4 regions of the Staphylococcus sp. HMSC068C09 genome follow, and region 1 is predicted to be linked to each of the others. Evidence: riboswitches for the same ligand, from Rfam matches in the RefSeq annotation. Region 1 holds a riboswitch; each other region holds the start of a gene.
What was found. Region 1 has a riboswitch for thiamine pyrophosphate ahead of thiC (phosphomethylpyrimidine synthase ThiC). Riboswitches for the same ligand answer to the same signal wherever they lie in the genome.
Positions count from the first base shown of each region.

Region 2: it holds a riboswitch for thiamine pyrophosphate, as region 1 does, so the genes downstream of both, HMPREF2930_RS10140 (thiamine phosphate synthase) here and thiC (phosphomethylpyrimidine synthase ThiC) in region 1, are expected to answer to the same signal.
Region 3: it holds a riboswitch for thiamine pyrophosphate, as region 1 does, so the genes downstream of both, HMPREF2930_RS09585 (3-oxoacyl-ACP reductase) here and thiC (phosphomethylpyrimidine synthase ThiC) in region 1, are expected to answer to the same signal.
Region 4: it holds a riboswitch for thiamine pyrophosphate, as region 1 does, so the genes downstream of both, HMPREF2930_RS06150 (ECF transporter S component) here and thiC (phosphomethylpyrimidine synthase ThiC) in region 1, are expected to answer to the same signal.

Region 1 is NZ_KV813737.1:12,884-15,091, reverse strand. It holds partial or broken gene HMPREF2930_RS01525 (dihydrolipoamide acetyltransferase family protein) at 1-92, shown strand, start outside; gene HMPREF2930_RS01520 (zinc ribbon domain-containing protein) at 188-403, shown strand; TPP riboswitch at 592-696, shown strand; gene thiC (phosphomethylpyrimidine synthase ThiC) at 894-2,208, shown strand, end outside.
Region 2 is NZ_KV813778.1:131,690-133,897, reverse strand. It holds gene HMPREF2930_RS10145 (pyruvate MFS transporter) at 1-445, opposite strand, end outside; TPP riboswitch at 793-902, shown strand; gene HMPREF2930_RS10140 (thiamine phosphate synthase) at 970-1,560, shown strand; gene thiO (glycine oxidase ThiO) at 1,553-2,208, shown strand, end outside.
Region 3 is NZ_KV813778.1:9,041-11,248, reverse strand. It holds gene HMPREF2930_RS09590 (solute:sodium symporter family transporter) at 1-715, opposite strand, end outside; TPP riboswitch at 983-1,084, shown strand; gene HMPREF2930_RS09585 (3-oxoacyl-ACP reductase) at 1,208-1,957, shown strand; gene HMPREF2930_RS09580 (LLM class flavin-dependent oxidoreductase) at 2,021-2,208, shown strand, end outside.
Region 4 is NZ_KV813756.1:285,317-287,524, reverse strand. It holds gene auxA (lipoteichoic acid stability factor AuxA) at 1-576, opposite strand, end outside; gene graF (glycopeptide resistance-associated protein GraF) at 729-848, shown strand; TPP riboswitch at 1,136-1,237, shown strand; gene HMPREF2930_RS06150 (ECF transporter S component) at 1,330-1,905, shown strand; gene HMPREF2930_RS06145 (ABC transporter ATP-binding protein) at 1,918-2,208, shown strand, end outside.

The sequences.
Region 1 (2,208 bases):
TCGATCATCAAATCTTAGATGGCGCAGGCGCAGCTGATTTCTTAAAAGTACTTGCAAAATATATTGAAAATCCATATTTATTGATGTTATAAAAAACATGAAACATCAAGTTAATGAATAACCCTCAATTTTGGGGGTTATTGTATTATGTAAGCTAACAACAAATATGATAGAGGAGTGATTCACTATGTCAGAAAACCAAAATCAAGGTTGTATAAAATGTGGTCATACAGAAGTAGAAGAAGGTACATTATCTGCAACAGGGTCAGGATTGTCTAAATTTTTAGATGTACAACATAATAATTTTAAGACGATAACTTGTAAAAATTGTGGATATACCGAATTTTATAAACAAGATAGAAACAGAAGTAGAGACTTTATTGATTTGTTCTTTGGAGGATAAGACAAAAGAATGGAACAGCAGTAACCCTTGTGGTTGCTGTTTTTTTAATTTAAGGGTAAGACTTCGGGTTGTGTGAAGTTAGACTTTCGGATGTCTAAAAGTTGTAAAAATTATTTAATATATTGACTTGATATTCATGGGATTTTAAGTCATTGTATAAGTATAGGTTAAGTAACCTATAATTTAATAATCTCTGCTAGGGGTGCTTTATATTGCTGAAAGGAACTTCATGTTCCAACCCTTTGAACCTGATCTAGTTAATACTAGCGTAGGGAAGCCAGTGAGTCACTTTACAATGACATATGGATGTTTTCATAATTTGATGAAAAGGTCAATTTAACGATGAATCATTTTCTTCATTATGATACTTACATATATTTTCGTATATATTCACTTATTCTTATGCATTCAGTATTAAGCTGAATGCTTTTTTTATGAATCATATAATCAGTGATATTTAGACCCTTCTAGTATTTAGGAGGCAATGTCAATGGAGCAAGAAAAAATCAATTTTAAAAGAACTTTTCCAGCAAGTAAACGTATTTTTAAAAAAGGCGAGGGTAATGATAGTGATATTTTTGTACCATTTCGAGAAATTGAACTTTCTGATACCCAATTAGAACAACGTAGTTTTCAAAATGAACCTGTCGTAGTGTACGATACAGCAGGTCCTTATCATGATGACAGTTATGAGGTTGATATCAATCATGGACTTCCAAAGGTTCGCGATGCATGGATTGAAGCACGTGAAGACGTTGAACATTATGAAGGTCGCCGTATTCAATCGATTGATAACGGTTTTTCAAAAGAAGGCCATAAAAACTATGTAGCTCATCCATTCGAATATCAACCAAGACGTGGCAGTAAAGATACACCAGTTACACAAATGTACTACGCTAAACAAGGGATTATCACTAAAGAAATGAAATTTGTAGCAATTAGAGAACAAGTGGAACCAGAATTTGTAAGGGAAGAAATTGCGAGAGGACGCGCGATTATTCCTAATAATATCAATCATCCTGAATCTGAACCAATGATTATTGGTAAAAACTTCTCTGTAAAAATCAACGCGAACATTGGTAACTCTATTGTGTCTTCATCTATTGAAGCAGAAATTGAAAAATTAGTTTGGGCCACACATTGGGGTGCAGATACGATTATGGATTTATCTACAGGAAAAAATATCCATACAACTCGTGAGTATCTCTTACGTAACTCACCTGTACCAGTAGGAACAGTGCCCATCTATCAAGCGTTAGAAAAAGTAAATGGGGTGGCAGAAGATTTAACATGGGAAGCGTATAGAGATACATTAATTGAACAAGCTGAACAAGGGGTCGATTATTTTACTATTCACGCAGGATTACGTCTTCACTATATTCCATTAACTGTTGATCGTTTAACTGGGATTGTTTCTCGTGGTGGCTCAATTATTGCACAATGGTGTCTTGCACATCACGAAGAAAGCTTTTTATATACACACTTCGATGAGATTTGTGAAATCTTAAGTCAATATGATGTTGCTATTTCTCTAGGAGATGGTTTACGACCTGGTTCAATTTATGACGCTAACGATGAAAGTCAATTTGCGGAGTTGAAAACGTTAGGTGAGTTAACGGATATTGCTTGGAAACATAATGTGCAAGTTATGATTGAAGGTCCAGGGCATATTCCAATGCATAAAATTAAAGAAAACCAAGATTTAGCAGATTTTTATTGTAAAGAAGCACCATTTTATACATTAGGACCTCTTGTAACAGATATTGCACCAGCATATGACCATATTACATCTGCCATTGGTGCTG
Region 2 (2,208 bases), on a different contig from region 1:
CGAAATATGATCCTGCTAACAACGCACTCGATGCTCTCCCTTTTTCATCTTTAGCAAACCAAGTTGAATTGAATACTGCATTAGATGGATACATTGGCGCTTCTCCGATACCAAATAAGAAACGTACTAAATATAATAGACCATGATGTTTAATCATTCCCGTTAAAATTGTAAATGCACTCCACCATAATAATGCGATTGAAATCATCTTACGCGGACCAAACTTCTCTGCTAACATACCTGAAGGGACTTGCATCAATGCATAACCCAGTGAGAAGAATGAAGCTAATAAACCAAATTGTTGCTTTGTCATGTGAAGATCTTCCATCATTTGAGGTGCAATAAATGAGATATTAGATCTATCCATATATGCAATAACCCCAATAATAAAGAATGCGATAGCGAAATACCAACGAACCTTACTTTTCTTTTGTCTTTGTACCATAATTATTTTTCCTGCTTCCCTTTAAAATTGTGTTGATTCTACTTATACGTTGACAATGAAAACTCCCAATCACGTCTTTCCCTGTTGTTTCCAACCGCCTTTCGAGCCTCATCTCATAGGCTTTCTGATATATTTTTTATAATATTAACAGTTTTTGCAAGCGTTTACAATTACTTTTTGAATATTTTTTATCTTATTTATACATGACTATATAAAATGTGTTTTACTGATTAAAAAGTATATTGCTACAAATCTAATTTGTTTTTGTATTTGAACTCTATTAAAAAAGGTTGTAGAATAAAAATGAAGCAAAAATGCTGATGTTTATTTTAAACACAACTGAATAAACGATCCACTGGAAGTGCCTTTGTTTAAGGCTGAGAGTAAAGAACGAACTTTATAATTCCTGGAACCTGATCCAGTTTGTACTGGCGTAGGAAAGTGGCGACTAGGATATCGTAAAGTTAAGCAAAACGCTATTTCCCTACTGCAGGGAAATAGCGTTTTTTGTTTACTAAGGAGTGATGTTCATTTTTATAGCGATAACGAAATATAAAGATTTAACCAATGATGATGTACAACATTTTCTTGATATCTCGGATGGAATAGATGGGTTATTGTTTCGTACTCCCATGTCATCAAGTGATTTGTCTTCATTTTTAACATCACTTATAGAAAAAGGATTCCCTAAATCAAAAATCATTATTCATAGTGATGTACATTTACTTGAACAACTTCACCTCTCTCATATTCATTTTCGAGAAATGGATGAAGATGCATTTAGCTATAAATCAACGCATCCAGAGATTGAAGTGAGTATGTCTACACATTCAATTGAATCTGTTAAAGCAGCTTATGAACACGATCTTGATTATGTCTTTTTTGGTCACATTTTTAAGACACCTTCAAAACCTAATCAATTGCCTCGATCAAAAGCAGAGATTCAGCGTGTGTTAGAGATTCCTATTCCCATTTATGCCATTGGAGGTATCACTAAAAAAACGATTCTTCAATTACCTCATGGTTTTAAAGGAATTTGTGCGATTTCTTTTTTTATGAACGCATCTTTACAACAAATTGAACTATTGCGAAAGGAGTGGTTGAAAGATGCATGATGTTTTAATCATAGGTTCGGGCGTGATTGGCATGTCTATTGCACGCCAATTAAGTCAATCTCACCTTGACATTGCACTTATCGATCGTGACGTACCAGGTAAACACGCGTCATATAAAGCAGGTGGCATGTTAGGTGCTCAAAATGAATTTACTGAAGATACTGATTTATTTAGACTTGCTCTTGAATCACGAAGTCTCTTTCCACAATTATGTCAAGATTTAGAAGATGAGACAGGTATTGATATTCAGTTTCAAAATTCAGGTTTAATTAAAGTAGCTAATCGTCCTGAAGATGTTGAAAATTTAGAAAAACAGTATCAGTTTTTAAGTGGTTTAGATTCTAGTGTCATTGTTCTTTCAGATGAGGAACTGACTCATTTAACGAATGGTACAGTAACATCAAGTGAAATGGCTATTTACATTCCACAAGATGGACAGATTAATGCCAATCACTACACTAAAGCTTTATTTACATCTTTAAAGCAACGTCAAATTAAGCGATATGTCAATACAGAGGTACAATCTGTTCAGCGCCAAAATGGGTACTACGATGTTGAAACGTCACAAGGCACATTACAAGCTAAGAAAGTCATTGTGGCAGCAGGCGCATGGACATCTAAATTATTAACTCAATACTCACTACCTAG
Region 3 (2,208 bases), on a different contig from region 1:
CAATGGCCCCAAAAGCGTTTAGTTTTTCAGGCGTACGTTGGACCATGTGGTCGAATCCTTTTACAAAATTCCCATCACCTAAATGATGTAAACCTAAAATTGTAATAATCAAACCACCTATAATTAATCCGACACCATAGATTGAATCACTAAATGCGCTCAGTGACAAACCACCGATGAATAAGTAGATAACACCTACTGCACCAATGACAAATGCAATAATAATCGTTGCTGTGGCATCACTTACTCCTAAGTATTCCCCAATACTAAACATTTTATTAAATACTAATGAACCAGAATATAAGACAACTGGTAAAAATGATACAACATAAGTGAAAATAAATAATATAGAAACGAAACGTTTAGTAAAGGTACCATAACGCATTTCAAGTAATTCAGAAATGGTATCCACACCGTACCTTAAATATTTTGGTAAGAATATCCATGCAAGTAAGACAACTGCTACAGCAGCTGTGACTTCCCAAGCCATCACTTCCATACCCTTACCATAACTTTGACCATTCTGCCCTACAATTTGTTCTGTAGATAGGTTAGTCATAATAATCGTTGAGGCAATCGTAAATCCTGTTAAACTATTGCCTCCCATAAAATAGCCATCTGCACTATCAGTCTTTATTTTTTTTGAACGCCAGAACGCATAAAGACTGACCCCCATAACAACGGCTAAAAATAAAATAATTGCTAGCCAATTCATAATACGTGTCGCTCTCCTTATTTTTTAAAATAAAAAAACGTTAAACTTTCATTTAACGTTGGATAACTAATCTATTCTATGATGTACATGTCTTGTGCCTTATTTATTTTAAACACAGAATATCTAATTTTCAATTATCATATTTAAATTTATTATATAAATAAATTATTATCTTTAAATTTGATGATATTTTTTACGTTGTTGAATATCATATGGAAGCGCTTGACTTCTGATAATAGAAGTCATAAAGTGAAACTATAGTTAAATCATATGCACTAGGGGTGTTTTAAAACTGAGATGAGGTGTAACCTCAAACCCTTTGAACCTGAACTAGCTTATACTAGCGTAGGAAAGTGTCGTATAAAATAAGATGACCTGTTGAGATGTGTCAAACTGTTCTCAATAATGATATATCTATTTTAATGCAACTTTCCTAATGTGAAGGTTGCATATTTTTTTGCTGTAAATGAAGTAAATGGAGGCACGATATTTATGACGAGAACAGTATTAGTAACTGGAAGTAGCCGTGGTTTAGGTGCGGTCATTGCAAAAACATTAGCTAAACAAGGATTTGAAGTTATCATTAATTACAATCAAAGTCGTGAAGCAGCTGAACAATTAGCACATGATATTGGTGAAAACGCCATTGCTTTACAAGCAGATGTCACACAACGTGACGAAGTCGATCGTTTAGTTAATGAGGCAACACATCATTTTGGAAAAATTGACGTTGTTGTCAATAATGCATTAGTTAATTTTAAATTTGATCCAAATGCGCAAAAGGCATTTAAAGACTTATCATGGGAAGACTACCAACAACAAATCGATGGTACACTAAAAGGTGCTTTTAATGTTACTCAAAGTGTCATTCCACAATTTATAGAGCGTGGTTCTGGCACCATTGTAAGTATTGGCACAAACTTATATCAACATCCTGTTGTACCATATCATGAATACACAACAGCTAAAGCTGGGTTGATTGGATTCACACGTAATATTGCAGCCGAATTAGGGCAATATGGTATTACTGCTAATGTAGTGTCAGGCGGATTGCTTAAAACAACTGATGCTAGTGCTGTCACTACACCAGAAGTTTTTGATTTAATTGCACAGACTACGCCATTACGTAAAGTGACTACCCCACAAGATGTTGCTAATATGGTTGCTTATTTAAGTAGCGAAGCAGCAGATGGTATGACTGGTCAAAATATTACTGTCGATGGTGGTTTAACCATGAATTAATATATAACTGGTCTTCCTTATCTTAGAATAGAAATAAAATGAACATTGGAGTGAGAAATTAAATTGACTCATCAACATCAACTTCATCTCGGTGTATTAATCTATGGATGTGGTCATCATCAAGCTGCTTGGCAACTTCCCAATTCAAGTATTGAACGTCTCGGTGATATTCAATACTATCAAGAATTAGCCCAGTTATCTGAAAAAGGGTTGTTAGACGTAGTCTTTTTCGCAGATAATCAGTCTTTTAT
Region 4 (2,208 bases), on a different contig from region 1:
AATATCAATAGGCTCAATCTCATTTGCATCGATTTTGCCATACAATGACAGTTGAGTAATCAAGTAACTTATTCCATATGAAATAATAATCCATAAATAATGAACTTTTCTATTTTCTTGATACAATTCATCTTTATAAACAATATATCCTGTATGAATCACAAATGGAATAATGAATATAATTGCCCAAAAACCATATACTTGAGTCATCAATGTAATTGTAATGAGGAAGTATAAAATACCAATAACTAAAAAGAAAATTGAGATGTCGTAATCGTATTTGGTTGTTCTAAATAACGTATATCCAATCAATATGACTAGAATACCAAATAGAATAATTATGACTGCACTTACAACTGGAAAGTTGCCTATGAATCTACTCATCACTCTAATTATTTCACTAAAAAATGCATTAAGAAAGTCCCATATATTATGTATTTTTAAATCAATTTTATCTTTATCTTTTAGTTTATGGATTAAAGGCAAATTGATTAAGATAATGAGACCTGTGAAGAGTGAAACGATACCGATCAAGTAACTATAGATAATCTCGGCGTGTTTCTTAAGAAAAGACATACAGTTCACCTCAAAATTAATTATATATGAACTTTCTATTCTTGTCTTTAATAAAAAATAAAATACTTCTCTAGACTGAGATGAAGTTTATTCTTTTATTAATTGGGTATATTAGTTTTGTAAAGTAATCTATGAAAAAGGAGAGTTGTCCTATGACACATGAAGATGCAAAAAAAGCAAAAGAATATGAAGAAAAATTAAAAGAACAAAAAGAAGAAAAAACTGATGATATTGAACAAACTAAACAAGATGTTCAAAATACATTAGACTAATTTTCTTATTTATGTCATCATTAAGAATATTTAATGAATAAGCCTGAGACATACAAGCTGTCTCAGGTATTTTTAATATATTGGCTATCGATGGCTGAGTTGGAAATAAATCTATCCTACTTTCTTTCATTATTTTTAGAACTAATTACATTTTAATTGTTAAATATGTAAACTGTTTATTGTTAAATATGTAAACTGTTTAATTATAATTTATTTTTAATTAAATATAGATTAAAAGCATCTTGACATCTACTATTAAAAGTCATACATTTAAAATAAATAAAATATAAATGCACTAGGGGTGTATAGCACTGAGATGAGGCTTAACCTCAAACCCTTTGAACCTGATCTAGTTAAAAACTAGCGTAGGAAAGTGTTAACTTAAATAAATCATGTTTTTAATAATCAATAGCATTTTTATTTAAATTTACGCACAACTTTTCTACGAAGGGTTGTGCGTTTTTTTAGGAGGAACTATTTTATGTCTAAAGGTTTAAAACTTTCAGAAATTCTAGTTACGGTGCTGATTGCTGTTATTTTTGCAATCATTTATAACTTATGGTGGTTGCCATATAATTTAGCTCAAGTAGCTGGTATACATCTAGAGCAACTTACATACGGTATTTGGTTTATGGCTGCTATTGTGGCTTACTTAATTATTCCTAAACCAGGTATTGCATTAATTGCTGAATTTGCTGCTGGTGCAGGTGAAACTATTGTTATGGGGAAATTTGATATTCCTACTATAGTATATGCCATTTTACAAGGTCTAGCATGTGAAATTGTGTTTGCTATCTTTAAATACAAATCACGTTCTTTAATGGTAGCAATGTTAGCTGGTTTAGTAACAGCATTAGTATCTTTCCCTGTAGATTATTTTTACGGCTATCTAAACGAAGTTGCGGGTTGGAACTTACTACTTTTCATCATTTTCCGTGCTATTAGTGGTATTGTACTGTCTGGTATACTCTCTTATTTAATTGTAAAAGCCTTAGATCAAACTGGAGTAACTAAATTATTCCGTCCTGCCTCTCAAAAAGATTACGACAACTTATAAGGGGAAATGATTGTGTTAAAAGTCAAAAATTTACGTCTAAAATATCCAAATGGTGATCGAAAAATTTTCGATAATCTAAATATAGAAATTAAAGATAAAGAAAAAGTGCTTTTACTAGGTCCTTCAGGATCTGGTAAAAGCACATTGCTTAATGTCCTTAGTGGCATTGTTCCTAATCTTATAGAATTACCGATGAAATATGATGAACTAGACATTGATCCTAATTCCGGGGTTATTTTTCAAGACCCAGATACACAATTTTGTATGCCAAAAGTTTACGAAGAATTAGCTTTCGTCTTAGAA